2 regions of the Gordonia sp. VNK1 genome follow, and region 1 is predicted to be linked to the other one. Evidence: predicted binding sites of a transcription regulator. Region 1 holds the regulator's gene; the other holds the start of a gene.
What was found. The regulator HspR, encoded in region 1, represses chaperone genes until heat shock. The targets are predictions, from matches to a motif close to ANNTGAGTNNNNNNNACTCANNT.

Region 1 (14,611 bases):
TTCTGCTCTCCTCGCGAGAAGGTCGATAACTCCTGGCAGTGATGCAATCTCGTCGTCAGGTTGGCCATCGCCAGTATCGCTTGCCGTGGAACGGGTGCTGGCCAGGCGTCGTGCGAGGGCGCGGTCGCGCTTGGATTTGGTGTTGCCTTTGGACCACTCATCGAGGAGGTTGCGGACGGCGTCCTGTGGGTCGACATGCCGGTTTTCGCGGACGGCCAGAAGCTTGGTGTAGTCGGCGGCGTCCGAGGAGAAGGGCTGGTCGAGTCCACCTGCGTGCTCCCAGACCAGAGGCGACCATTTGCCAGATGAGGGGTCGCGGAAGTACACGCGTCGAACATCGCCGCTGTCTATGTGGATTGGCCATTTTCTAGCCTTCGGACCACCGAAGTTGGACTTGCTATTCCGGTAAGGGTTGAGCGCCGCGCCATCGTATCGGCGCCCATCCACTTCTATGCCATAGTGCTGGATCGTGCGCCACTCCACATTGAGAAACTCGTACGCAAGGTCCGGTGAGGACGGGATGGTGAGTCCACCGGCGCGAGCCAGGCCGATCTCGTACATTTCGAGCGGTGATAGCTCGAGGCCGGGCGTCTCAGGGAGACACAAGCCTTCGTGTTTCGACCGGTGGTACACCCGAGCTGTCCACTCGCGAATTATCGACTCAAGCTCGGCGACGTAGTAGAACGCTTGACTCTCAATGTCTTCACCGCGGTGATAGACGTCGGGTCCCTTGTAGCCCGGCAGTTGCTGAAGCAGGCCGAGCCGAATGGTCTTGAAGAAGCGTTCGACAGTTGGCTTGTCTGACGCCTTCTTTACGATCGCAGGCTGAATCGAGATTCCGAGTCGCGCACAGGCGGATCTGACATGGTGCGAGAGGTAGATCTTGCCATGGTCAACAACGATTGACTCGGGTAGGCAGCCTGGGATGCTCGGAGTGGCATCGTCTGCGGTCGGGTCGTCGCGTTCGATTGCGATCGAACTAGGCACGCCGTGAAACGGCCACGCTCCGTCGTCGACCGGTTCTTGGGGCGTGACCGACTGGTGTAACACATTGGCCACGTCGATTGCCTTGGTTGAAATCGGGGTCAGGCGCAGACCGACAATGCAGCGTGTATAGAGGTCTTGCGCCACAGTGAGTTCGACCGGCACCCAACGCAGCGTGATCGGCTCCATCGCGAACACGTCGAGGCGCGTTGTGTCGAGTACGAAGTACTCTCCGGGGCGCGTGGCGCGCAAACGGCCATACGGGGCCTCCGGCCGGTCGGCGGCGATTCGCCGTGCCTTTCCGCTGCCAAATGAATAGCGACCCTTGGAGAGCTCGTCCAGCCAGCGGTAGGCGGTCGCATTGGATGGGGTGGGCGCCAGATCGGCGCCACACCGCTCGGTCAGCAGATTGTTGGCCTGGTCGATTACTATGTTTCTGCTGGGTGTGGATTCGCGTGTGTACCGATTGAGTACGTCGAGGCACGCCTCCCGCCAGAGTGGGTCGATCGGCGAGCGCTGCTTCCTTGCTTCGACGAGGCCGGCTGGTCCTGACTCTTGATACGCCTTCACCCAGCGTTTGACGGTGCGGTCAGACATGTTGTGTGCGAGAGCGACCGTTTCGGAGCTGCGACCGATAGAGTCGCCGCTGTTGTGATGCATCTCCAGTACTGCTTCGACGACGGCGAGCCGTGCGTTGTAAGTCTCTTGCTGTTTCTTCGTAAGATTCGAAAGCAGTTGTCCGGACGTCTCGCAGGGCCTGCGAGGTGCGTCGAGCGGCTGAGAAGACCTCACGAGGTGTGGAGTGCTCACCGCTCGTGTGCCGCGATCCGATTCGACTATCGACCGACTGTCGCTGATCTCGACTATGCGGACCACGGATCCGTCGATCCACACCCGATCGCCAACAGCAAGTCGATAAGTGTTGCTCATACGGCCTCGGCTCGATGGATCAAGGTGTTGTCGCCGAATGGCCGGGTGAGATCGGCCGTGAAGGTGCCCGTCCACAGAAGCTCGAGGACGATGTGTCGAGGCCGTGCAATCCGCTCGGCTGCGAGTGTGGCTTCAGCGTGCGCGATTGAGAGCTCCTCTGGAAATCGTTCGAGCACCGTCTGGAACAGGGCCGCGCGCGACTCGCGGCGAGCCTGAGAAGCGAATCTGATGTTGTTGATCAACGCCGAGTCCTCGCCGGTCCAAACCTCATAATCGGCGGAGAGGCGCTTGGACACCACCTTGGTCCACGTGAACACGGCCTTGACCTCGTCTTTCTGCGCGATTCGTGGATTCTTGACGTCCACGACCAAATATGACCCATCAGCCCGCGTCAGTAGGAGATCGGGACAGTGGCGTCGGCCGGTACCTCTGTCGTCGCCGGTGATCCAGAAAGGTTGCGCCGTGATCCAAACGACTTCGGGATCGAAGTCGGCAAGCAAGATGCGGTCGCGTTCGAGAAGGCTTTCGTAAACCACGTGGTCGGCTGTTGTACGGGTCCAAAAAAGACCTGGATAGTGGCGTTGGCCGGCGTGGGACGGTGGCAGGCGCACTGGCTGGGCTCGGGCCATCGAGCTGATCGAGTGATCCCTGACCTGACTGATGGTCTCGTCACCGGCTTCGGTAACGAAGCGAATCTCGGTCGCACCGATCTGATCAGGCATTTTGCTATCGTGCCGCATGACAGCCCGATGAGAACGATGACACGCCTATGACAAGCCGATGAGAAAATGACACGTTCGGTGAGAAGCTACATCCTGTTCACCCCTGGCGAAATATCGCCGGGAACAAAGATCCCGCCACCGAGGTTGAGTCGGTCAGACTGAACTTTGGAGGTTACATGTCACAGACATACTCAGTGCCCGTTCTGTTCGTCCCTGACCTGGTCGTCCTGCCCGGCATGGTGGTGCCGATCCCGCTCGACGACGCGGCTCAGGCGACGATCGACGCGGCCCGGGCCAGTGAGTCCGGCAAACTGCTGATCGCTCCGCGCCTGGACGATCGGTACCCGACCCACGGCGTGATCGCCTCGATCGTGCAGGTGGGGCGGATCCCCGGCGGCCAAACGGCTGCCGTGGTGAAGGGCGAGAAGCGTGCACACATCGGCAGCGGCGCACCCGGTCACGGCAATGCGCTGTGGGTCGAGGTGACCGAGGTCGACGACGGTGAGGCCACCGCCGAGACCAAAGCCCTTGCCGCCGAGTACAAGAAGCTCGTCCTGGCCATGCTGCAACGCCGCGAGGCCTGGCAGATCATCGACGCGGTCAACAAGATGACCGACCCGTCCGATCTCGCCGACACCTCCGGCTACTCGTCGTGGCTCGACGACACCCAGAAGCGGCAACTGCTCGAAACCCCTGACGTCGCAGAACGACTCGGGCTGCTCATCGACTGGACCAGCGAACACATCGCCGAGACCGAGGTCTCCGACAAGATCGCCGACGACGTCCGCAACGGAATGGAGAAGCAGCAGAAGGAATTCCTGCTGCGTCAGCAACTTAACGCCATCCGCAAGGAACTCGGCGAGGACGAGCCCGACGGTGCCGACGACTACCGCGGCCGCGTCGAATCCGCCGACCTGCCCGACAACGTCCGCGAGGCGGCGTTGCGTGAGGTCGGCAAGCTCGAGCGGTCCAGCGATCAATCACCCGAAAGCGGTTGGATCAGAACGTGGTTGGACACCGTCCTGGATCTTCCATGGAACGTCACCACCACCGACTCCACCGACATCAAGGGTGCTCGCGAGATCCTCGACGCCGATCACCACGGCCTCGAGGACGTCAAGGACCGCATCGTCGAATACCTGGCCGTGCGGGCCCGGCGCGCCGAACGCGGCCTGCAGGTCGTCGGCGGACGTGGCTCCGGAGCCGTGATGGTGCTGGCCGGTCCGCCCGGCGTCGGCAAGACGTCGCTGGGGGAGTCCGTGGCCCGCGCCCTCGGCCGCAAGTTCGTGCGTGTCGCCCTCGGCGGCGTGCGCGACGAGGCCGAGATCCGCGGTCACCGGCGCACCTACGTGGGTGCCCTGCCCGGTCGTATCGTGCGTGCCATCGGCGAGGCGGGATCGATGAATCCCGTTGTGCTGCTGGACGAGATCGACAAGGTGGGTTCCGACTATCGGGGTGACCCGGCGGCGGCGCTGCTCGAGGTCCTCGACCCCGCGCAGAACCACACGTTCCGCGATCACTACCTCGATCTGGATCTGGACCTTTCCGACGTGGTGTTCCTGGCGACGGCCAACGTCGTCGAGAACATCCCGGGACCGCTGCTGGACCGGATGGAACTGGTGACCATCGACGGCTACACCGAGGACGACAAGGTGGCCATCGCCCGCGATTACCTGCTCCCGCGGCAGCGTGAGCGTGCGGCGCTGACCGATGACGAGATCTCGGTGACCGACAACGCGCTGCGCGAGATCGCGGCCAACTACACCCGCGAACCGGGTGTGCGTCAGTTCGAGCGACTGCTCGCCAAGCTGATGCGCAAGGAGGCCACAAAGATCGAAAACGGCACGGCGACAACACCTGTCACCGTCGACAAGGCAGACCTGAAGGACGATCTGGGTCGGCCACGGTTCACTCCCGAATCCGAGGAGCGCACCGCGGTTCCCGGCGTCGCAACCGGTCTGGCGGTCACCGGAATGGGCGGCGACGTGCTGTTCATCGAGGCCAACCGCACCGACGCCGGCGAGGGCAAGGGCGGGCTGCAACTGACCGGCCAACTCGGCGACGTCATGAAGGAGTCCGCGCAGATCGCACTGTCCTACGTCCGTGCCCACGCACGTGAACTCGGCATCGATCCACGCAACCTCGAGGGCACCATCCACGTGCACGTGCCCGCGGGTGCGGTCCCCAAGGACGGCCCGAGCGCCGGCATCACGATGGTGACGGCCCTCGCCTCGATGGCGACTGGCCGCAAGGTGCGCGCCGAGGTCGGCATGACCGGCGAGGTGACGTTGAACGGACGGGTCCTGCCGATCGGTGGGCTCAAGCAGAAACTGCTTGCGGCACAACGCAACGGGTTGACCCAGGTGTTCATCTCGCCACGTAACGAGGCCGATCTCGACGACGTCCCCGCCGAGATCCTCGAGGCAGTGACGGTCACGCCGATCGCCGACGTCGCCGACATCGTCGCGGCCGCGTTGGAGCCGGTTGCCGATGAGGTGACCGCGGCGGCCTGATCGATCCCGGACGATACGGGCGAAACCGGGGGAAGAATGTTCTTCCCCCGGTTTCGTGCTGTTCGGCAAGGCATTGAACCTCTCGGGGAACGACTTCACCGGCGACGGATGAACATTGCGCTGGATCGCCACAGTCCCGACGCGACGCCCGGATCCCGGCCTACAGTGGATTCGTAGCCGTTCGATGACGCTCGGTCACGCGAGGACCGACGCCCTGAGGAGGAATCCGCGATGACCACCCTGCCCGACATCACCGACGCCGAGATGCAGACGGTCCTCGAGTACGCCCAGCCCTACGTCGTGGCCGTCCTCAAAGCCGGGCCGGCGTACGGGAGCGACGAGGCACCGCGCATCATCCGGGAGCACGGTCGTCGACTGATCGCGTTGCGCAAGGCCGGTGACCTGGTGGTCGTGCTGCCTGCCCAGGACGACACCGACTTCTGCGGTGTCGGCGTCTTCGACCGCTCCGTCGAGACGGTCACCCAGCTCATGAACGACGATCCGGCGGTGCAGGCGGGCGTCTTCACCTTCGACGTGCATCCCGTCCAGGGCTTTCCGGGCGACGCGCTGCCCCCGGCGTCGAAGTAGCCGCCCGAAACGCCCGACCGCGTCGTTCGCGCGGGTCCTCGACGTTCCCGCGGGTGATGTCGGCTCGTCCGAGTCGTCGACGACCTGCGCGAGCCGAACCCACCCGCGCGAGCCAACCGGTCCCGCGCCAACCGGACCCGCGCGAACAACCACAGAAACCTGCCCGAACCAGCAGAAACCCCTCCACATAGAAAGTTGAGCGAAACTCGCTCAACTTTTTTGTCGATTCCGGGAACATACTCGCACCACACCCCGTTGAACCCATCGAGAACCTGAGCCATACAGGCTCAACTCGACTTGACTGAGACCGACTCAACCAGTAGGACATGAGTCGGACGCACTGAAGTCTGGGTCTGGCGGTCAGGTTTGCCAGACCCCTGCGCGCCGAGTTCACCGAACTCGACCGCGGGACTCAAGACCTTGGGTGCACACCCATGAACTAGGAGGAATCGCAAAGATGTCTCGTGCTGTTGGAATCGACCTCGGCACCACCAACTCCGTGGTGTCGGTACTCGAAGGCGGCGAACCCGCCGTCATCGCCAACGCCGAAGGCTCGCGTACCACCCCGTCGGTCGTCGCGTTCGCGCGTAACGGCGAGGTGCTCGTCGGGCAGCCGGCCAAGAACCAGGCGGTCACCAACGTCGACCGCACCATCCGCTCCGTCAAGCGCCACATGGGCGAGGGTGACTGGAGCGTCGCCATCGACGACAAGAAGTACACCCCGCAGGAGATCAGCGCTCGTACGCTGATGAAGCTGAAGCGCGACGCGGAGGCCTACCTCGGTGAGGATGTCACCGACGCGGTCATCACCGTGCCCGCATACTTCAACGACGCACAGCGTCAGGCCACCAAGGAAGCCGGCCAGATCGCCGGCCTCAACGTCCTGCGCATCGTCAACGAGCCGACCGCCGCTGCCCTGGCCTACGGCCTGGACAAGGGTGAGAAGGAACAGACCATCCTGGTCTTCGACCTCGGTGGCGGTACCTTCGACGTCTCGCTGCTGGAGATCGGCGACGGTGTCGTCGAGGTCCGGGCCACCTCCGGTGACAACAACCTCGGTGGTGACGACTGGGATCAGCGCATCGTCGACTGGCTGGTCGAGAAGTTCAAGAGCTCCTCGGGCATCGACCTGACCAAGGACAAGATGGCCATGCAGCGTCTGCGTGAGGCTGCCGAGAAGGCCAAGATCGAACTGTCGGCCTCGCAGTCGACCTCGATCAACCTGCCCTACATCACCGTCGACGCCGACAAGAACCCGCTGTTCCTCGACGAGCAGCTCTCCCGTAGCGAGTTCCAGAAGATCACCTCGGATCTGCTCGAGCGCACCCGCGCTCCGTTCCAGGCGGTCATCAAGGACGCCGGGATCTCCGTCGGCGACATCGATCACGTTGTGCTCGTTGGTGGTTCGACCCGTATGCCGGCCGTCACCGACCTGGTGAAGGAACTGACCGGTGGACGTGAGCCCAACAAGGGTGTCAACCCCGACGAGGTCGTCGCCGTGGGTGCCGCACTGCAGGCCGGTGTGCTCCGCGGTGAGGTGAAAGACGTTCTGCTGCTTGACGTCACCCCGCTGTCCCTCGGCATCGAGACCAAGGGCGGCGTGATGCACAAGCTGATCGAGCGCAACACCACCATCCCGACCAAGCGCAGCGAGACCTACACCACGGCCGAGGACAACCAGCCGTCGGTGCAGATCCAGGTGTACCAGGGTGAGCGTGAGATCGCCTCGCACAACAAGCTGCTCGGCAGCTTCGAGCTCGGCGGCATTGCGCCTGCGCCGCAAGGTGTTCCGCAGATCGAGGTGACCTTCGACATCGACGCCAACGGCATCGTGCACGTCACCGCGAAGGACAAGGGCACCGGCAAGGAGAACTCCATCCGCATCCAGGAGGGTTCCGGCCTGAGCAAGGACGAGATCGACCGGATGATCAAGGACGCCGAGGCCCACGCCGACGAGGACCGCAAGCGTCGCGAGGAGGCCGAGACCCGTAACCAGGCCGAGTCGCTGGTCAACCACACCGAGAAGTTCCTCAAGGACAACGAGGACAAGGTGCCGGCCGAGGTCAAGGACAAGGTCAACGCCGCCATCGGCGAGGCCAACGAGGCCCTCAAGGGCAACGACATCGCGGCCATCAAGAGCGCGATCGAGAAGCTCTCGGCGGAGTCCCAGGAAATGGGTCAGGCCATCTACGCCGCATCCGCGGCCGAGGGCCAGGCCGCAGGCGCCGACGGTGGCTCCGCGACCGCCGGTGACAATGACGTCGTCGACGCCGAGGTTGTCGACGAGCCGAACTCCGGGGACACCAAGTGACCCAGAGTGGGCCCGAGGCCGGTTCGGCCGCCGGGGGCCAGACCCCCGGCGACGAGCCGATCACGGTCACCGATCGTCGGCGCATCGACCCGGAAACCGGTGAGGTGCGCCCCGAGGGTGAACCGACCCCCGACATCGGAAGCGCACCTGCTTCCGGCGAGGAGCCGGCCTTGGAAGAGGCGAAGGCCCCGGCGACCGACGAGGTCGCCGAACTCACTGCCGCCCTCCAGCGTGAACGCGCACAGTTCGCCAACTACAAGCGGCGGACCGAGGAGGAGAAGCAGGGGCGAGTCGCCTACGGCAAACAGGTGTTGATCGAGAAGCTGCTGCCGGTCCTCGACGATCTCGACCGGGCCCGCGAGCACGGCGACCTCGAGTCGGGTCCGCTGCGTGCGGTGGCCGACAAGTTGGCCGGCAGCCTGAGTTCGGAAGGACTCGTCAAGTTCGGCGAACCCGGCGACGTGTTCGATCCGGAACTGCACGAAGCCGTCCAGAACGACGGCAGTGGTGCCGAGCCGGTCCTCGGTGCGGTGTACCGCAGCGGGTACCGCCTGGGTGACAAGGTGATCCGGACCGCGATGGTCACGGTCACCGACCCGGCGTCGGCCGGCGCATCGGGCGCCCAGGACGCGCCCACTGGTGCACAATAAGCACCTACACGCTCCCCCGGTGATGCGCGGAACGCCACTGGCGAACCGCGCGTCACCGGGGGCGCACACATACTTCAACCAGACATGTTCATAACGAAGGAGGTGACGTCTGGTGGCTCCACAACGAGAATGGCTTGAACGCGACTTCTACAAGGACCTCGGCGTTGCTTCTGATGCTTCGTCTGAAGAGATCAAGAAGGCTTACCGCAAGCTCGCCCGCGAGCTGCACCCCGACGCCAATCCCGGGGACGCGCAAGCCGAAGAGCGCTTCAAGCGGGTGTCCGAAGCCCACAGCGTGCTCGCCGACGCCGACAAGCGCAAGGAATACGACGAGACGCGCGCCATGTTCGCCGGCGGCCGATTCCGCGGCGGCGGCAACGGTTTTCCCGGTGGATTCCCCGGCGGCGGCGGAACCCGGTACTCCACCGAGACCGGCGCCGACTTCAACATCGGTGACCTGTTCGGCGGTGGTGGCGGAGAGGGTGCCGGCGGATTCGGCGATCTCTTCGAGGGATTGTTCAACCGCGGCGGCTCCGGTGGCGGCGGCGGCACCCGCACGTCGACGGCGACCCGGCCGCGTCGGGGCAACGACCTCGAGACCGAGACGACGTTGTCGTTCGCGGACGCGGCATTGGGTACGACCGTCCCACTCCGGGTGACCAGCCCGGCGCCGTGCACCACCTGCCACGGCAGTGGCGCCAAGCCGGGCACCAGCCCGCGGGTCTGCCCGAACTGCAATGGTTCCGGCTTCGTCAGCCGCAATCAGGGCGCGTTCGGATTCAGCGAACCCTGTCAGGACTGCCAGGGCACCGGCTCCCGGATCGACGATCCGTGCGCCGACTGCGACGGCAGCGGCGTCAAGGTGCGTTCGCGCACCATCAACGTCCGCATCCCGTCGGGCGTCGAGGACGGCCAACGCATCCGGCTCGCCGGACAGGGTGAGGCCGGGCGACGCGGTGCGCCGTCGGGTGACCTGTACGTCGTCGTCCACGTGACGCCCGACAGGGTCTTCACCCGCAGCGGCCACGACCTGCGTGTGCAGCTGCCGGTGAGCATTTCCGAGCTGGTGCTCGGGGCCACCGTGTCGGTGCCGACCCTCGAGGGCTCGGTGGGCGTCAAGATCCCGCCGAACACCAGTGACGGCCGCACCCTGCGTGTGCGCGGACGCGGAGTCCCCAAGCGCGCCGGTGGTTCCGGTGACCTGCTGGTGACCGTCAAGGTCGAGGTGCCCCGCAAGCTCGACGACGCCGCGGTCGAGGCGATGCACGCCTACGCCGAGGCCGAGAAGGCCAGCGGATTCGATCCACGGGCGGGCTGGGGGCGATGAGTCATGGCCGAACAGAACCGACCCGGACCTGATCCACGGGAAACCAGCGCGACCTTCATGATCTCGGTCGCCGCCGAGCTGGCCGGTATGCACGCGCAGACCCTGCGCACCTACGACCGGCTCGGACTGGTGACGCCCGAACGCACCAGTGGCGGTGGGCGTCGCTACTCGACACGCGACGTCGAGGTGCTCCGCGAGATCCAGCGCCTCTCCCAGGAGGAAGGCGTCAACCTCGCCGGCATCAAGCGGATCATCGACCTGACCAATCAGGTCGACGCACTGCAGCTACGACTGCACGAACTGCAACGCGAGGTCGAGGCGCACCGCGCCCGTCGCGGCGGTGAGCTCGTCCCCGTCCCGCGCACCAATGCGCTGGTCGTGTGGCAACCCCGTCGGCGTCGTGGCGACGACTAGGACGACCAGAGCGTAACGATCACCACCCTCACAACCGAATAACGTGCGACCCCGGTGCACCGGATCGGCCGACTTCTCACAGCGGCCTGATCTGTTGCCCACCGGGGTCGCACGTTAGTGTGTGGCGTCGAATGCCGGTTGGATGAAGGAGGCGACGGTGAGCCAGTCCCCGGATCTCAACATCACCGGGCCAGCAGTGCTCGGGGTGTCGGTGTTGGGTGAGGAGATCGCCTCGGTTGTGCTCGACGCGGCCGGTGAGATCGTCGCCAGCAACTTCGTCGACCTCGCCGACGATTCCCCGGAATCGGCATTGACCGCCCTCACCGAGCTCGTCGATTCCGCGCCCTTCGAGATCGACCACATCGTCACCACCTGCGCACGCCCCGACGTCCGCGCCCACCTCGACTTCGCGTTACACGGTCCGGGAGCGCCGGCATGGGCCGCCGCGGTCGTCTTCGTCGACCTGCCTGCCGCGTTGGCGCAGGTGGCCGGCCGGGAGGGCGGTGGCGTCGTCGGTGTCGTCACCCTCGATCAGTCCGGTGCACTCGCCACCGGGGACACTCTCGCGCTGGTCGACGCCACCGCGGCACGCACGATCCGGACCGCGCAGGTGTCGCCTGCCGATGCGCATTCGTTGAGCGATGCCGCCGGTGCCACCGCCGCCGCGGCACTGCTGCGTCCCCTGACCGCCGATCCCAGCCCGGCGAGGTTCCTGTGCGTCGGGTCGGGTGCACAGTTGCCCGAGGTGGTCTCGGCCGTGGCCGCGGCGACCGGCCGACCCGCCGCCCCGGTCGGTGCACCGGTGTTCGCCGTCGCCCAGGGCGCCACCGCGGTGGTGCTCGCCGACACCCGGGCCATCCCCGTCGGCGCCGCTGTCGGAGGTGCCGCGGTCGGAGGTGCGGCCGTTGGTGGTGCTGCGGTCGGGCACACGGCACCCGCCTACGCCACCGACGACGCGGCGCCGACCACCGCCATCGGGTCGCACGGCCTGCGTTGGTGGGCGATCGGCGGCGCGGCAGGAGTTGCGGCACTATTGTGCCTGGCCGTGTTGGTGGCCCTGTTCACCGGCGTCGGCTCCGAGACCCCGGCGGCGGTGACGTCGACGACGACGGTCACCGGCACCACCGGCGAGATCACCGTGACCCGCGCGGGGGATCCGGTGACGCAGACCGTCGTCGACGAACAAACCGTCACCGAGACGACGACGCCGCCGACGGTCACGCGCACCACGGCGCAGACCGTCACGCAGACGCAAACGCAGACGCAGACCGAGACGCAGACGGCGACGCAGACGGTGACCGAGTCGGCGACCGCGACGGTCACCGAGAACGAGACCGTCTACGTGACCACGACCGTCATCGAGGGGCCGCCCTGATCGGCGGGTGAGCCGCTCCTCAATGCGGAGTGGGCGTCGGAAAGAGTGGACGTCGGAAGGCTGTGATCAGAACATCGGGTCGTGCTGGATGAGGCTGGCCCGCACGCCGGCGATGATCAGGCCGCGGCGGGTGTTCTCCACCATCGCCGGTGACCCGGTGATCAAGGTCTGGCGGTCCTCCCACGGGCCGGCCGCGGCGACCACGTCGACGAGCGTGCCGACGCGGTGGTCGATGCCGAGTGCGGCCGGGTTGACCGGGTGGTCCAGCCACCAGGGATTGGTCGTCTCCTCCGAGACCGCCGTGACCGTCAGCCACGGATTGGTCGAGGCGATCCGCCGCAGGACCGGCAGGTCGTAGAGTTCGCCGGGATGGCGGGCGCCGTAGAAGACGTGTGTCGGCGGGGTGTCGCCGCGGGTCGACATGTCGATCAGCAACGCGCGCAGCGGTGCGAGGCCGGTTCCGCCGGCCACCATGAGCACCTCACGGTCACGGTCGATGTGCAGGGTGCCGTGCGCCTGCCCGAACGTCCACACGTCGCCGACCTGCGTTTCCTGGACGATGGAGGTGCTGACGCTGCCGCCGGGTACCGCCCGGACGTGGAATTCGAGTTCGCCGTGCGGATTGGGCGGAATCGCCGGTGACAGACTGCGCCAGGTCTTGGGCCACTGCGGGATCTGCGTCTCCAGGTATTGCCCGGTGTTGAACGTCAGCGGCGCCTTCGACACCAGTCGTACGACGGCCAGTCCGCGGGTGATGCGGAACTTCTCGACGACCTGCGCCGTCCACGTCGCCGGGCCCGCCGCGGTCTGCGCGGCACCGCGCATCACTCCGGTCACCAGCATCATGGCCTGACCGACCGTGCGTTGTGCGTCCTCATCCCACTGGTCACGAAGCAGCGAGGCGAACTCGCCCATCAACGCCTGGTAGATCGCCTGGTAATGGTCGGGCAGGACCCCGTACTTGCGGTGGTCGCGACCGAGTTGGGCGAGGAATTCGACGAGTTCCTGCTGTCCCGTCGGCGCGGGGATCACCTCGAGGACGTGGTCGATGACGTGATAGAACGCCTGCCGCTGCAGTGACATCATCACGCCGAAGAGTTCCCGCAGATCCGGGTCGACGGCGAACAGGCGTGTGTACAGGTTCGACGTGAAGCGGTCCGGATCGCGGTTGATCAGCTCACGGAGGTGGTGCAGCACATGGCGCGAATGATTCGCCACGGTCCACCTCCCAAACGTCGTTGTTGCGCCCAGCGGTCCGACGGTTGTCCGCGTGCGGCGCCCACCCATTGTGCCTCGTGGTCGCGGACGTGACCGCGAACCCACTACTGCCGCGTGTACCGCGAACGGTGGCATGCCCGGCCGAACGGATGTGATCAACCCGTGACTATGGCAATGTCGGGGGCATGGCCACCATCGACGACCTGATCCCCGGGATCGTCGACGCGCACGTTCAACAGTGGAATCCGCGCCAGGCGCCATGGTCGGGCAACCGATTGGTACGCGGATACCGTTTTGTGCCCGGCATGGGTGACCGCGTGTTCTCCGTCGCCGTCCCGCAATCGGAACGGGAGTACCTGCTGACCCCACGATCGGTCGCGCGGGCCTACGAGCCGCGGCACTACGGTGCCGACATCGCTCCGGTGGCCGGTGCGATCGGGGTGCCGATCGAGTCGGTCGTCATCTCCGAATCGTATTGGCGTCTGCCGGAGTCCGTTGAACCCGAGGCGACGCGCAATGCCGTCGACGAGGCCCGCTATCTGATGGGTTTGCCGTTCGGTGTGGGGGTCGCGCCCACGCTCGGAGCGGTCATGGCGCGGGCCGATCCGCGTTCGGAGGGTTTCGGTGAGCGCCTCGACGCACAGATCGAGGTCTGTGATCGCATCCGCGGCATCCAGACCACCGCCACCCGCCATCCCGATCCGAAGGTGCGTTCCGGTGGTGCCGTCGACGGCGTGCTGGCATCGGCGGCCTTCCTCACCGGGATCGAGGAGGTAGCGCAACGTCGCCTCGCCGTGGAGGTGTTCGTGTACTCGCATCAGCTCTACGACGTGGTCACCCTGGCCCGCGAATTCCCGGACACCACCATCATCGTCGACCATTTCGGTTGTCCGGTCGGTGCTTTCGGACCTGTCGGGACTCGCACCGGGACCACCGCGGCCGCCCGCGCGGACATTCTGCGCCTCTGGCGTGAACGGATGACGACGCTGGCATCGGAGCGCAACGTGGTGATCAAACTGTCGGGACTGGCGCTTCCGGTGCTCGGCTACGGTCGACAGTCCATGGGTAACATCGGCACTCGGCAGACACTGGTCGAGATGGTGGGACCGCTGATGCAGCACATCGTCGCCCACTTCGGTGCCAGTCGGGTGATGTTCGGGTCCAACTTCCCGATCGACAAACCCAACGCATCCGTCGACATGCTGATCGGCGGCCTGCTCGACGTCCTCGAACCCTGGGGAGACACCGTGGTACGCAACGTCTTCCGCAACACCGCGCGGCGCGTATACCGGATCGGCGACGACTGATCCTCACTCCCGACCCATTCCCGCTGACAGTGCTCTCAATCTCGTTGACAGCGCTCACCTCCCCGTTGACAGCACTCTCAACTCCGTTGGCAGCGCTTGTTTCCCGCTTCGCGCCCACTATCCCGCCGGTCGAGCCCGACGAGGCGCTAGCCGAGGAGGTGTCGAGACCTCCGAAAGCAACGCTGGAAACCATCAAAGGCATTGCGCCTCAAAGCAACCAACCGCGACACTTCTCCCGCTTCGCCGACCACCATCCCGCCGGTCGAGCCCGA
Region 2 (14,611 bases), on a different contig from region 1:
GGTACTCGCGATTTGTGACTCTCCAGCGACACGATGTCGATCGATGACCGTTGTAGGAGGGGGAATGACTCTTCGTACTGGCGCCACTCGGCTCCCAGCGTCGCCTTCCAATCGGTGTTGGCCTTGATGCCGTAGCCGTAACAGATGTGTACGGCGGTCTGGCAACTCAACCCGTCGGTCACGCGCTCGAGCGCCGCGACGCCCCAGTCCTTCAGTTCGTCGAAGAACACGTTGAATGCGGGCTCGTCGATCTGGATGACGTCGACACCGGCTGCTTCCAGGTCCTTCGCTTCTTGGTTCAAGATGGTTGCGAATTCCCACGCCAGCTTTTCGCGACTCTTGTAGTGGGCGTCGTAGAGCGTATCGACCATTGTCATCGGGCCGGGCAGCGCCCATTTGATCGGCTGATCGGTCGCTGCTCGAAGATGCGCCGCATCCGCTGCGAACACCGGCTTTTCGCGACTCACCGCGCCGACGACCGTCGGGACGCTCGCGTCGTAGCGGTCACGGATTCGCACGGTCTCGCGCCGTTCGAAGTCGACGCCACTGAGGTGCTCGATGAACGTGGTCACGAAATGCTGACGCGTCTGCTCGCCATCGCTGATGATGTCGAGCCCGGCACGGCTCTGCTCGTGCGCGGCGAGCGTCTGGGCGTCGAGTTTTCCATCGCGCAGTTCGTCGTCGTGCAACTTCCATGGCGACCAAAGCTTCTCGGGCTCCGAGAGCCACGAGGGCTTGGGCAGACTGCCGACGATCGTGGCGGGCAGGAGTGTGTCCATCTCTCGTTCCTTACGGTCTCGCGTGGTCAGGCCGGTTGCTTGGTGGCCCAACGCTCCAGGACATGGCCGTACGGCTGCATGAGACTCACTTCGGTGAACTTTCCCTGTGTGGTGGCGAGCTGAGTGCGCTCGACACGGTCGTAGGTCACCAGCGGAAGCGAGTAGTTGCCGTTGTCGAGACTCGGCCGGTACACCTCCGACGCCGCAGTGTTCGCGTTGTAGATCTCGGGACGATAGATCTTCTGGAACGTCTCCATCGTCGCGACCGTTCCCGCGAGCGCGATGAACGAGTAGTCGTTGAGTAGATCGCCGCGGTGGTAGAAGGCCAACGGAGCCGCGGAGCCCGGAGGCATGAAGTAGCGCACCGTGAGGCCCATCTTCCCGAAGTACTCATCGGTGAGCGACAGCGCGTCCGCCTCGTACTCCACGCCGAGGATCGGGTGGCGATTGGTGAGCCTGGTGTAGGTCCGCGACGTCGAGACACTGATGCAGATGACCGGCGCCTGTGAGAACCGGTCGCGGTACTCGTCGGATTCCAGGAAACGTTGAAAGACCTGACCGTGCAGATCGCCGAAGTCGTTGGGGATTCCTGTCGCCTGGTGTCCCGGGAGCCGGACGCTGAAATCGTAGTCACGGATGTAGGAGGAAAAGTTGTTCCCGACGATCCCTTCGGTGCGGGCGCCCGTGGTGGTGTCGAGGATGTCGACGTCGAGCACTTCGATCACCGGGAAGGCGGCGTCGTCCCCGACTGTCGTGAGATGCAGATCCACCGAGACGATGTCGAGTTCGAGTTCGTAGCGGTCACCACGCGGATTGTCCCAATGGAGGAGCTCGTTGACACGGGTGTTCATCATCGACACCGCGTTGCGCAGGTTCTGCTGACGGTCTTCTCCGCGTGCGAGATTCGCGAAGTTCGTCGTGCCGCGCGAGTTGCTCGACGGGGTGTAGTCCTCGTCGAAGCGCGTCGTGCCGATGCTGAAGACACATTCATTTCTCATGCTCTGATGCCCCTATCACTGCGCAGGAGTGATTCCACGTGCGCGTCGTCGCGCGGTTCTCTGCTTGAGTTTCATAGCGCTTCGAAATCGAGCTCGCGATGGTCGAGGGTCAATCGAACGGACCCGACGACACCTGGGAGTCAGTAGTCCGAAGCGGCGCGAAAGTCAGTGTATGGAGACCGGCCGCGATAGCCTAATTCCTTCTTTCGATCGCCAGGCATAGGCATTGGCTATGTCAGCAGATCGACTCCGAACTCCGAGACGACATCGCGCATCTCCGCCACGAAACGCTGCGCCTGAGCGGTCAACGAGACCGAGGCATGGCCGATCCACCCGATCTCGATGCGTTCGTCCACGTCGAGCGCAACGGCGACGATCGACGGATCCAGATCGTCAGAGATGATGCCCGTCGAGATGGTGTAACCGCCGAGGCCGATCATCAGGTTGAAAATGGTTGCTCGATCGCTCACGCGGATCTCTTGCTTCGACGATCGCGTCGAGAGAATCTCCTCGGCGAGGTAGAACGAGTTGTTCACGCCCTGGTCGAACGTGAGCCGGGGCAGGTCCTCGAGGTCCTTCAGCGTCACGCTCTCTCTCCCTGCGAGGGGGTTCGTACGGGCGATGAAGATGTGCGGTGACGCGAAGAACAGCGGCGTGAAGACGAGCCCGGCTTCGCGGATCAGCTTGTTGATCACGCTTGCGTTGAAGTCGTTGCGGTAGAGCACACCGACCTCGCTCCGCAGCGTACGAACATCCTCGATGATGTCCCACGTGCGGGTCTCGCGAAGACTGAACGCATACTCGGCGGCTTCAGAGGCTTTCACCATGCGCGCGAATGCATCTACGACGAATGAGTAGTGCTGAGTCGATACGGCCAGGAGTCGACGTGAGGGGCCGCGCCCCAGGTACTTCTGTTCCAGAAGTTCTGATTGCTCGACGACCTGCCGCGCGTACCCGAGGAACTCCGCTCCATCGTCGGTGAGAGTCACTCCCCGCGTCGAACGGACGAAGAGCGTACGTCCCAGCCGACCTTCAAGGTCCTTGAGCGCCGCGGACATGGTTGGCTGCGCCACATACAGCACGTCGGCCGCGGCACTGATCGATCCCTCCGCTGCCACCTCCACGAAGTAGCGCAACTGCTGCAGGGTGATTCCCCGCAGCGCTCCCGCGGTCTGCCGTGCCATGGCAAGAGACTATCGAGCCGCCGATCCAGGAAAAGCGTCCGCCAGTCCAGAAACGGACCGCGCGCGGCAGCAACGGTAATGTGATCACCATCACAATCACGAGAATACTTGAGCGGAATGGACTCAACTCTACTCGCGTTGACACCACCGAACGGCCATACTTGAGCCGTACCGACTTAATAATGTAGAGAAAGGTGCACACGAAGTGGACAGCTTCACCCCCACCACCAAGACACAGCAGGCGCTCAGCGCTGCGGTGGCTGCGGCGGCCGCTGCCGGCAATCCTGACGTGCGGCCTGCCCATATCCTGGTTGCTCTGCTCGATCAGTCCGACGGAATCGCTTCGCCCCTGCTCAAGGCGGTGGGAGTGGACCCATCGGCGGTTCGTACGCAGGCCCAGGCCATGGTTGACCGCGCGCCGACGGTGTCGAGCGCGAGCGCGCAGCCCCAGCTTTCCCGCGAGTCGATCGCGGCCGTCAGTGCCGCGCAGCAACTCGCAACAGAATTGAACGATGAGTACGTCTCCACCGAGCACCTCGTCGTCGGTCTGGCGACCGGTGATTCCGATGTCGCCAAGCTGCTTCACAACGTCGGTGCGACGCCGCAGGCGTTGCGCGAGGCGTTTGTTGCCGTCCGCGGGAATGCCCGCGTGACCTCCGAGGATCCCGAGTCGACCTATCAGGCGCTCGAGAAGTACTCGACCGACCTCACCAAGGCCGCCCGTGAGGGCAAGCTCGATCCGGTGATCGGCCGTGACTCCGAGATCCGTCGCGTCGTGCAGGTGCTCTCCCGTCGTACCAAGAACAACCCGGTCCTCATCGGTGAGCCCGGCGTCGGCAAGACCGCCATCGTCGAAGGGCTCGCCCAGCGGATCGTCGAGGGCGACGTCCCGGAGTCGTTGCGCAACAAGACCGTCATCTCGCTGGACCTCGGCTCGATGGTCGCCGGTGCCAAGTACCGCGGCGAATTCGAGGAACGTCTCAAGGCCGTCCTCGACGAGATCAAGGGATCGGCTGGACAGGTCATCACCTTCATCGACGAGCTGCACACCATCGTGGGTGCTGGTGCCACCGGCGATTCCGCGATGGACGCCGGCAACATGATCAAGCCGATGCTGGCCCGTGGCGAGCTGCGACTGGTCGGTGCCACCACGCTGGAGGAGTACCGCCAGTACATCGAGAAGGATGCCGCTCTCGAGCGTCGCTTCCAGCAGGTGTACGTCGGTGAGCCCAGCGTCGAAGATGCCATCGGTATCCTGCGTGGCCTCAAGGAACGGTACGAGGTGCACCACGGTGTGCGCATCACCGATTCCGCATTGGTCGCTGCCGCAACGCTTTCCGACCGCTACATCACCTCGCGGTTCCTGCCGGACAAGGCCATCGACCTGGTCGACGAGGCCGCGTCGCGGTTGCGGATGGAGATCGATTCGCGCCCCGTCGAGATTGACGAGGTCGAACGCATCGTCCGCCGTCTCGAGGTGGAAGAGGTTGCGCTGCAAAAGGAGCACGACGAGGCGTCGAAGGCGCGGCTGGACAAGCTGCGTCAGGAGCTGGCCGACCAGAAGGAGAAGCTCAACGAGCTCTCCGCTCGCTGGCAGTCGGAGAAGACCGCCATCGACGCGGTCCGCGACACCAAGGAAGAGCTGGAACGCCTTCGCGGAGAAGCCGATCGCGCCGAGCGTGACGGTGATCTGGGACGGGCCGCCGAGCTGCGCTACGGCAAGATCCCCGGTCTGGAGAAGGAACTCGAGGCCGCGATCGAGAAGAGCGGCACCGATCCCGACGGTGACGTGATGTTGCAGGAGGAGGTCGGACCCGACGACGTCGCACAGGTCGTGTCGGCGTGGACGGGTATCCCCGCCGGCAAGATGCTGGAGGGCGAGACTGCGAAACTGCTTCGGATGGAAGAGGAACTGGGTCACCGGGTCATCGGCCAGACCGACGCCGTGGTCGCGGTGTCGGACGCGGTACGGCGAGCCCGTGCCGGTGTCGCCGATCCCAACCGGCCACTCGGATCGTTCCTGTTCCTCGGGCCGACCGGTGTCGGCAAGACCGAGCTCGCCAAGGCATTGGCGGAGTTCCTGTTCGACGACGAACGCGCGATGGTGCGTATCGACATGAGTGAGTACGGCGAAAAGCACGCCGTCGCACGGCTTGTCGGTGCCCCTCCGGGGTACGTCGGCTACGAGCAGGGCGGTCAGCTGACCGAGGCGGTGCGTCGTCGCCCGTACACGGTGGTGCTCTTCGACGAGGTCGAAAAGGCCCACCCGGACGTCTTCGACATACTGCTGCAGGTTCTCGACGAGGGACGCCTGACCGACGGCCAGGGCCGTACCGTGGACTTCCGCAACACCATCCTCATCCTCACCTCGAACCTCGGTTCCGGTGGCAACGAGGAGCAGGTGATGGCGGCGGTGCGCGCGGCCTTCAAGCCGGAGTTCATCAACCGACTCGACGACGTGGTGATCTTCCAGGCTCTCAGCCCGGAGGAACTGGTGTCCATCGTCGACATCCAGCTGGCACAACTGCAGAAGCGGCTGGCCCAGCGTCGCCTCGAACTCGAGGTCACGCCCAAGGCCAAGGAATGGCTGGCGGAGCGGGGATTCGATCCGCTCTACGGCGCACGTCCGCTGCGGCGGCTCGTGCAGCAGGCCATCGGCGACCAGCTCGCCAAGGCACTGCTGGCCGGCGACATCCGCGACGGCGACGTCGTGCCGGTGAACGTCTCCGCCGACGGCGAAGGCCTGGTGCTCGGCTGATCTGAGCAATGTGACTGAGCCGCAAGGTTTCCCGACAGGGGGCCTTGCGGCTCAGTTCTTTTCTGGTGCCGAACGGCCGAGGATGTCAGCCGGGATGGATGATCCCGCCGATGTTGACCGGCGGCAGCGCCCGCACCACCACCATCAGCGGTGCGCAATAAAACGTGCTCGACATGCACACGAATCGGCCGGTCTTGTCGTAATTCCACGCATCACCGTGGAACGACCAGGTGAGGCCATCCGGTGACGGCTGCATCGGGCACTGCGAGGGCCGTACGCCCTTGCACGGTCCCTCGATGTGATTGGGGCCGACAGGGTAAGCGGACGCGGTGGGCGCAGCGCCGATGCTGATCGCGAGTACGGCGCCGGCGACGGCCACGGCGCGGGAAAGTGAGTGCTTCATGTCGTATCCCTTCGGGAAAAAATGATAACGCCGCGACGGGTGGAGTGGTGGTGATCGGGGCGGTTGGGCCGGGGTCGGTTGTCGTTGTCGTGTCACCTGGTCTCGACGCCTCCTCAGCTTCGCTTCGTCGGGCTCGACCGGCGGTGGGGGCATCGGGTGGATCGGCGGTGGGGTGTCGGGCTCGACCGGCGGTGGGGGTCGTCGGGGTGGATCGGGGTGGGGATGGTCGGGCTCGGCCGGCGGCGGACCGGGACTGTCGGTGCCGGTGGGTAACGTCGTGGCCAATCCGAGGGAGGTAGCGATGACGGATGTGATCGTCGGCGATGACGGCAGGGCGCGGTGTGTATGGGCGGCGGTCGAACCCGAGACGACCTATCACGACACCGAGTGGGGATTCCCGCTCTCGGGTGACACCGCCCTGTTCGAACGGGTCTGTCTCGAGGGTTTCCAGTCGGGGCTGAGTTGGCGCACCATCCTGAACAAACGGGAGAACTTCCGAAAAGCGTTCAGTGGCTTCGACATTCCCACGGTGGCGCGGTTCACCGACGCCGATGTCGCGCGCCTGCTGGGTGATGCCGGCATCATCCGGCACCGCGGCAAGATCGAGGCGGCCATCAACAATGCCCGCCACGCCGAAGGGCTCATCGACGAGCGCGGATCACTGGAGGCGTTCTTCTGGGAGTACGCGCCCGGTGACGATCACGAGCCGGGGTCGATGACCACCTCGCCCGAGTCCACGGCCCTGTCGACGGATCTGAAGAAGCGCGGCTGGCGGTTCGTCGGGCCGACGACGATGTTCGCGCTCATGCAGGCCGCCGGCTTCGTCAACGATCACGCCCATGAGTGCGTGATCAGGCCGACGGTCGCGGCCGCGATCGCGGCTCACCCGCGGCCGTAGCGGGGCGAAGCGATCATCTCGTTTCGGCCGGGCCTATGGTCCCGGTTTGGCCACGAGGTGTTGACCACGTCACAGAGCGGGCCTAGATTCGATCTGGAAACGATCGTTATCAGAAAAGGGGGTCGCAAGATGGCGACGCATACGATGGCTCCGGTTGTTCGTGCGGCACGGGGACACGTTCACACGCCCAAACGCCCGTATCTGCCGCTGCCGCACGGCCGTCGGCATCCGACCACCATGGTGGAGCTCATCACGGTTGTCGGTCTGACCAGTGGCGTGGCCAACATCATCATGCAACTGTCGTTGCCTCCCGTCGGCCACGGAGTCAACGAGAGTCGAGTCGCATCGGGCAGTCCGCGGCGATATCCGATGAAGCGCTCGCGCACCACCGGCACCTACCTGTCCGTCGCGCTGCTGGGCACCCAGGAGGAAAAGGACGACCTGCGTAAGCACATCGTCGAGATGCACACGCCGGTGGTGTCGACTCCGGAGAGCCCGGTGCGGTACAGCGGCAACAGCCCCGAACTGCAACTGTGGGTGGCCGCCTGCCTGTTCCGCTTCTACCTCGATCAATACCAGCTGCTTTACGGCGAGCTGCCCGAGGCCGATCTCGACGTGCTGACGCGCGCCGCCGAACCGCTGGCCACCGGTGTCAATGTGCGGCCGTCGCAATGGCCGCAGAGCTGGGCGGAGTTCACCGAGTACTGGGACACCGTGGTGCCGAACCTCTCTATCGCGCCGGCGGTGCGTCAGGACTTCGAGACGCTGTCGAACCTCGAGTTCGTCCTGGAGGCGTGGGGACCCGTGGGCAAGGCGTTCCCGGCGATCCTGGGCAATCACTTCGAGTTCATGACCAAGGGAAATCTCCCGCCCGAGTTCCGCGAACTGATGGGCTGGGAGTGGTCGGAAGGCGCTCAGAAGAAGTTCGATCGCACCCTGCGCCGGATGCGAACGTTCGATCAGCTCGGGGGACGCTACCTGGCGCTGGGACTCGTCTGGTCGTACATGATCGACTACCGGATCCGGCGCCGCCTCGACGTCCCCGTCCTGGGCAAGCTGCGCGTCTCCGACCTGCCCGTCAAGGACGGCGGTGGCCTGCGGACCATCGCACGCCTGACGAGCCGGAAATCGGCCCGAAAGGCAACGACGGAGAAGGCGACCAGGAAGTCGTCGGGTTGCCCGTTCTGATCACGCAGCGAGATCGGTGACCTGCGGTGCAAGCCGCTTGAGGCCCTGGCGGATTCGTGATTTCACCGTCGGTAGGGCGACGCCGAGGTGGTCGGCGACCTCGCGGTAGGTGAGGCCCTGGAAGTACGCCAACTCGATGGCCTCCCGCTGCAGGGGAGTGAGCAGGCCGAGGACCGAACGGATCGTGCGAGCGAGTTCCCTGCGCTCGGACAACTCGATGACGACGTCGCGGTCGGCTCGGTCGGCGTGCTCGGTGGTGCCGTAGGTGAGGGTGCGCCGCTTGGACGCGGCCTCCGAACGCACCCGGTCCACCGCCCGACGATGGGCCAGGGTCATCAGCCAGCTGATCGCCGATCCCTGCTCGGCGTCGAACGACGCGGACGACCGCCAGACCGCGAGGTACACCTCCTGGGTGACCTCCTCGCTGTGGCCCGGGTCGCGTAGGACGCGCAGCACCATGCCGTACACCCGGGAACTGGTGAGGTCATAGAGGTCGGCGAACGCCGCGTGATCGCCGCCGGCGGTCCGGGTGAGGAGGATGTCGATGTCATCGAGTTGGGTTCGCATGAGTCGGTCTCCCTCGTGAGCGGCTGGTCGGTGTTGCCGCTGCAGTGGCGTGATGCCGACTGGGAGGCTGACCCGGTGTCTACGACGCTAGGCGCCGACACCGGGCGGATTACTGTTCAGCACGAAACCGCGACGCGATAGCAACGATGATCACGGATTGATAACGAAGGTGGGTCGGCGCAACCGGCGATGGTGCAGTCCGCGGGTCAGTAGGCTGGTCGTCGTGACGCCAGGCGATCCGACCCCACCCTTCGATGCCGCGACCGATGCGAAGTATGTGCAGCTCACGACGTTCCGCAAGAACGGCAACGCCGTGGCGTCACCACTGTGGGCAGCCTCCGACGGAGACAATCTCTACATGTGGACGGTGACCGACTCGTGGAAGGTCAAACGCATCCGCAACAACCCGAGTGTGATCGTGCAGGGATGCGATGCGCGTGGCCGGAAACTGATCGGTCAACCGGTGAACGGCACCGCCGAGGTCCTCGATGCCGCGGGCACCGAGAGGGCCCGCGCACTCATCTCCGGCAAGTACGGAATTCTCGGGTGGCTCACGATCAAGGCCAGCCTGCTGCGACGCGGCAAGGACGGCACGATCGGTGTGCGAATCACGCCGGCCGCCGGCTGACGAACCAGCGCCGCGCGGGCCAGGGGAATCAGACCTTCGCCGTCACCCGGTGCCGGGCAGTGGCGATCTGCTCGTGGCACCGTGCCCAGATCGCCTCGTGGTCGACCGGCGTCATCCGCCCGGCGGCCACCTCGCGATCGGCGGTGCGTAGCTCGCCGGCAGCCTTCTCGATGATGCGTCGCGTGACCAGGTCCTCCAGACCCTGTCCCGGCCCCGACCACGATTCGAGGATGCACATGCGATGCCGGCAGGTCGCCGTGCGTCGTTGAATCGGAACCACGACGGCCACCGCCACCGCGGCGCCGACGGCCACCCCGATCGCGGCATGCACACCGGACTTGGCTGCCGCGCAGATGCCGGCGATCAGCGCCAGCGCCACCACCGCGGGCACCCACCGCCACAACCGCAACCATCGCAGTTGCTCCGGACTGGTCCCGGGCGGATAGATCACCAGGCGATGCCGAACCCACTGACGGGCGTATCCGACCTGCACGTATCCCCAGACCGCGTCGCCCGCGACGACGGGTCGGCGGCACTCGATCTCACTCATGTCATCCGGAGTAGTCCGGCTTCGGCCACCCCGGCGTGTTCCTGACCAGATCTCAACGCCGGCAACCGAATTCTTGACGACTTCTTGACGGGCGCAGGTGCCCGCGGAGGCGCCCGCGAAAGGGGCGTCAACAAGTCGTCGGATCGCGTATGGATCTCGTTAAGAGGTCTTCCGACGCGCGGCGCGCGGCCGCATCATCGCTGGGTGCGTGATCCCACCGGGTCGCGTGAGGAATGTCTGTGAGGAGTTTGCGTCATGGCCGATGGCCTGTATGTGCTCGCCGCGGTGGTGGGCTTCGCCCTGTGCGTCCTGGTGGTCCAGGGCGTCGACACCAGGACACGTCGATGACCGCGGACGGCGTCGAGACGGTTGTCCTGCTGGCGCTGTCGGCGATGGTCGTGGTGTACCTGCTGTGCGCCCTGATCTTCCCGGAAAGGTTCTGATCGGCCGTGAACCCAACTGCAGCTGCGGTGGCACAGGTGGCCACCGTCGTCCTCGTCCTGGCGGCCGCCTACATTCCGCTGGGCGACTACATGGCACGCGTCTACCGATCCGATCGGGACCTCGCCGTCGAGCGTGGTATGTACCGGATCGCCCGCGTCGACCCGCGTCAGTCGCAGACATGGAAGGGCTACACCCTTGCGGTGCTGGCCTTTTCGCTGATCTCGTTCCTCTTCCTGTACCTGCTGCAGCGTCTGCAGACAGTGCTGCCATGGTCGGACGGTAAACCCGGCGTCGACCCGTCGATCGCGTTCAACACCGCGATCTCCTTTGTCACCAACACCAACTGGCAGTCGTACTCGCCGGAGGTGGTGATGAGCAATCTGACGCAGATGCTCGGCCTGGCGGTGCAGAACTTCGTCTCCGCCGCGGTCGGGATGGCCGTCGCGGTGGCGTTGATCCGCGGGTTGGTGAACCGGCGGGGAACCGGGCAGATCGGCAACTTCTGGGTCGATCTGGTGCGCGGAAATCTGCGAATCCTGTTGCCGCTGGCGGTGATTGTCGCATTCATCCTGTTGACCCAGGGCGTCGTGCAGTCGTTGCACAGCGGATTCGGGTTCTCGGTGTTCGGCGGCGAATCGTCGCGCAGCCTGGTCGGGCCGTTCGCTTCTCAGGAGGCGATCAAGGAACTCGGCACCAATGGCGGTGGAAGCCTGTCGGCGAACTCCGCGCATCCCTTCGAGAATCCGACACCGTTGTCCAATGTCGTTGAGATCATTGCGCTTCTGCTCATCCCGGTGTGTCTGACCCGGACCTACGGAACGCTGGTCGGTGATCGTCGTCAGGGCCTGACCCTGGTGGCCGTCATGGGCTCCATCTGGGCGGGGATGCTCGCCGTCGTGTGGTGGTTCGAGACGCACCCGAATGGTGTGGCCGCGAACCTGGCCGGCGCGATGATGGAAGGCAAGGAACAACGATTCGGGATACCGGCCTCGGCACTGTTCGCGGTGTCGACGACGGGAACCTCCACCGGCGCCGTCGATGGCGCCCACGACAGCTTCTCCGCCGGTGGCGGAGGTGCCCTCATCTGGAACATGCTGCTCGGCGAGGTCGCGCCCGGCGGTGTCGGTTCGGGCCTCTACGGCTTGCTGATCCTCTCGGTCATCACCGTGTTCGTCGGCGGATTGCTGGTCGGGCGTTCGCCGGAGTTCCTCGGAAAGAAGGTCGGGCAGAACGAGATCACGATGGCCGCGTTGTACATCCTCGTCATGCCGGCCCTGGTGTTGACCGGCACGGGTATCAGCGTCGTCATGGGAGCGACACTCGACGCCCAGGGCAACGGTGGGGATCCCGGATCGCCGGGGTCCATCCACGGGTTCAGCGAGGTGCTCTACGCCTACGCCTCGGCCGCGAACAACAACGGCAGTGCCTTCGGCGGATTGACGGTGACCAGCGACTGGTTCCAGACCTCGCTCGGACTCGCGATGCTGCTGGGTCGTTTCCTGCCCATCGTGTTCGTCCTCGCTCTCGCCGGATTGTTCGCCGGACAGAAGGGGCGGGTCGCCCAGTCGACGGAAAAGGGCGCCCACTCGACGGGAATGGGTGCCCACTCGACGGAAAAGGGCGCCCACTCGACGGAAAAGGGTGCCCACTCGACGGAAAAGAGCGCCCAGTCGACGGAAAAGAGCGCCCAGTCGACGGGGGGCGGCGGCGGCGTTGCTGTCGCGGAAAGGGTTGCGGTGGAGAAGAACGCGTCGACCCTGCCCACCCACGGCGTGCTGTTCGGTGCGCTGTTGCTCGGCACGACGTTGCTCGTCGCCGGACTCACCTTCTTCCCGGCCATGGCGCTGGGACCCATCGCGGAGGCACTCCTGTGAGCGTTGATCTGACCGACAAGACTCTCGATTCCGAGATATCACCTCCCGTCGGGGACGGCCCGGACGAGCCGGGGTTGGTGACGCAGGGTGCGTTTGACGCCCGGTCGCTGATCACCTCGTTGCCGCAGGCGGCGCGGAAGCTGAATCCTCGTGCGCAGGCACGTAATCCGGTGATGTTCGTGGTCTATCTGGGGTCGATCGTGACCACGCTGCTCGCGATCTGGCAGCCGTCGTGGTTCGCCTGGCTGATCACCGCGTGGCTGTGGTTCACCGTCCTGTTCGCCAATCTCGCCGAGGCCGTCGCCGAAGGCCGCGGTCGCGCGCAGGCCGACAGCCTGCGAAAGGTGAAGCAGGACACCATGGCGCGCCGAATCTCAACCAGCGGTGCGATCGACACGGTGGCCGGCAGCGCCCTGCGTGTCGGTGACCGCATCGTCGTCGAGGCCGGTGAGGTCATCGCCGGTGACGGCGACGTCGTCGAGGGTATTGCGACGGTGGATGAGTCGGCCATCACCGGCGAATCTGCTCCGGTGGTGCGGGAATCCGGAGGTGACCGTTGTGCCGTGACCGGCGGTACCGTCGTGCTGTCGGACCGTATCGTCGTGGAGATCACCGCCGAACCCGGACAGACCTTCGTCGACCGGATGATCTCGCTGGTCGAGGGCGCCGCACGTAAGAAGACGCCCAACGAGATCGCCCTGGACATCCTGCTGGCAAGCCTCACCATCATCTTCCTGCTCGCCGTCGTCGCCGTCGGTCCCATGCAGCAGTACGCCGGGCAGTCGCCCGACCCGGTCAAGCTGATCGCGCTGCTGGTCTGCCTGATTCCGACAACCATCGGGGCACTGCTCAGTTCGATCGGCATCGCCGGCATGGATCGGCTCGTGCAGCGCAACGTCCTGGCCATGTCCGGCCGGGCGGTGGAGGCCGCCGGTGACATCGACACCCTGCTGCTGGACAAGACCGGCACCATCACCTACGGCAATCGGCGCGCCACCGAACTGCATGCGGCACCCGGTGTCTCGACACCGGAGCTCGCCGAGGTCGCCTACCGCTGCAGCATCGCCGACGACACCCCGGAGGGACGCAGCATCGTCGAACTGTGTGTCGGCGTGTACGGGGTGGACACCTTGGACGCGGGGACCATCGCGGCCGGGCGGCGTCGCGACCATCCGAGCTTCGAGGTCGTGCCGTTCACCGCGGAGACACGGATGAGCGGAATCGATCTTCATCTGCCGGCCGACGACGGTGGCGGCATCGTCGAGTACCGCAAGGGTGCCGCCGACGCGGTGACGCGCTGGGTGGCCGAGCACGGTGGCGCGGTGGCGCCGGAGGTGTCGGCGACGGTGACGTCGGTGTCCAGCGCGGGGGCCACTCCGTTGGTGGTCGCACAGCGTGCCGCCGACTGCGAACCGCGCGTGCTGGGTGTCATCCAGCTCTCCGACGTGGTCAAACCCGGTATGGCGCAGCGGTTTGCGCAGTTGCGGGCGATGGGTATCCGCACGGTGATGGTGACCGGCGACAATCCGCTGACGGCGCAGGCCATCGCCGCCGAGGCCGGCGTCGACGACTTCGTCGCGGAGGCGACCCCGGAGAACAAGCTGGCGCTGATCCGGTCCGAGCAGGCCGGTGGGCGGCTCGTCGCGATGACCGGCGACGGCACCAACGACGCACCGGCGCTGGCACAGGCGGATGTGGGGGTCGCGATGAACACCGGGACGTCGGCGGCCAAGGAGGCCGGCAACATGGTCGACCTCGATTCCGACCCGACCAAGCTCATCGAGGTGGTGGCCGTCGGCAAGCAACTGCTCATCACCCGTGGGGCGTTGACGACGTTCTCGCTGGCCAATGACCTCGCCAAGTACTTCGCGATCCTGCCTGCACTGTTCGTCGGCATCTATCCGCAACTCGACTCGCTCAACATCATGCGGTTGCATTCGGCGCAGTCGGCCATCGTCTCCGCGGTCGTGTTCAACGCGTTGATCATCGTGGCGCTCATCCCGCTGTCGTTGCGGGGAGTCCGGTACCGGCCCAGTTCGGCGTCGCGGCTGCTCGGACGCAATCTGCTCGTGTACGGCGTCGGCGGTGTGATCACCCCGTTCGTGGGGATCTGGCTGATCGACCTCGTCGTGCGTTTCATCCCGGGAATGGGGTAAGGAACATGAAGACAATCATCACCGGGTTCGCCCGGCAATGTAGTGCCGCGGTGCTGATCCTGGCCGCGCTCACCGCAATCCTGGGCGTGGGGTATCCGGCGGTCGTGTGGGCGGCCTCGCGGATCGACTCGTCGTCGGCCGAGGGATCGCAGGTCACCGACGCGCGTGGATGTCCGGCGGGTTC

Region 2: clpB (ATP-dependent chaperone ClpB) is a predicted target of HspR. The motif match lies at 3,068-3,090, and genes of this name have one in related genera.

What each region holds. Positions count from the first base shown of each region.
Region 1 is NZ_JBDZDJ010000024.1:3,594-18,204, forward strand. Features, by position in the region: gene ABLE94_RS22125 (TnsB C-terminal domain-containing protein) at 1-1,914, opposite strand, end outside; gene ABLE94_RS22130 (TnsA-like heteromeric transposase endonuclease subunit) at 1,911-2,636, opposite strand; gene lon (endopeptidase La) at 2,813-5,149, shown strand; gene ABLE94_RS22140 (YciI family protein) at 5,381-5,737, shown strand; gene dnaK (molecular chaperone DnaK) at 6,195-8,048, shown strand; gene grpE (nucleotide exchange factor GrpE) at 8,045-8,698, shown strand; gene dnaJ (molecular chaperone DnaJ) at 8,811-10,025, shown strand; gene ABLE94_RS22160 (heat shock protein transcriptional repressor HspR) at 10,029-10,439, shown strand; gene ABLE94_RS22165 (hypothetical protein) at 10,597-11,814, shown strand; gene ABLE94_RS22170 (FAD-binding oxidoreductase) at 11,881-13,032, opposite strand; gene ABLE94_RS22175 (amidohydrolase family protein) at 13,218-14,339, shown strand.
Region 2 is NZ_JBDZDJ010000022.1:85,499-100,109, reverse strand. Features, by position in the region: gene ABLE94_RS21580 (methionine synthase) at 1-779, opposite strand, end outside; gene ABLE94_RS21575 (putative oxygenase MesX) at 806-1,777, opposite strand; gene ABLE94_RS21570 (LysR family transcriptional regulator) at 2,008-2,961, opposite strand; gene clpB (ATP-dependent chaperone ClpB) at 3,167-5,719, shown strand; gene ABLE94_RS21560 (hypothetical protein) at 5,805-6,122, opposite strand; gene ABLE94_RS21555 (DNA-3-methyladenine glycosylase I) at 6,424-7,020, shown strand; gene ABLE94_RS21550 (oxygenase MpaB family protein) at 7,150-8,208, shown strand; gene sigK (ECF RNA polymerase sigma factor SigK) at 8,209-8,775, opposite strand; gene ABLE94_RS21540 (PPOX class F420-dependent oxidoreductase) at 8,999-9,403, shown strand; gene ABLE94_RS21535 (DUF6611 family protein) at 9,432-9,953, opposite strand; gene ABLE94_RS21530 (potassium-transporting ATPase subunit F) at 10,298-10,396, shown strand; gene kdpA (potassium-transporting ATPase subunit KdpA) at 10,403-12,271, shown strand; gene kdpB (potassium-transporting ATPase subunit KdpB) at 12,268-14,427, shown strand; gene ABLE94_RS21515 (potassium-transporting ATPase subunit C) at 14,433-14,611, shown strand, end outside.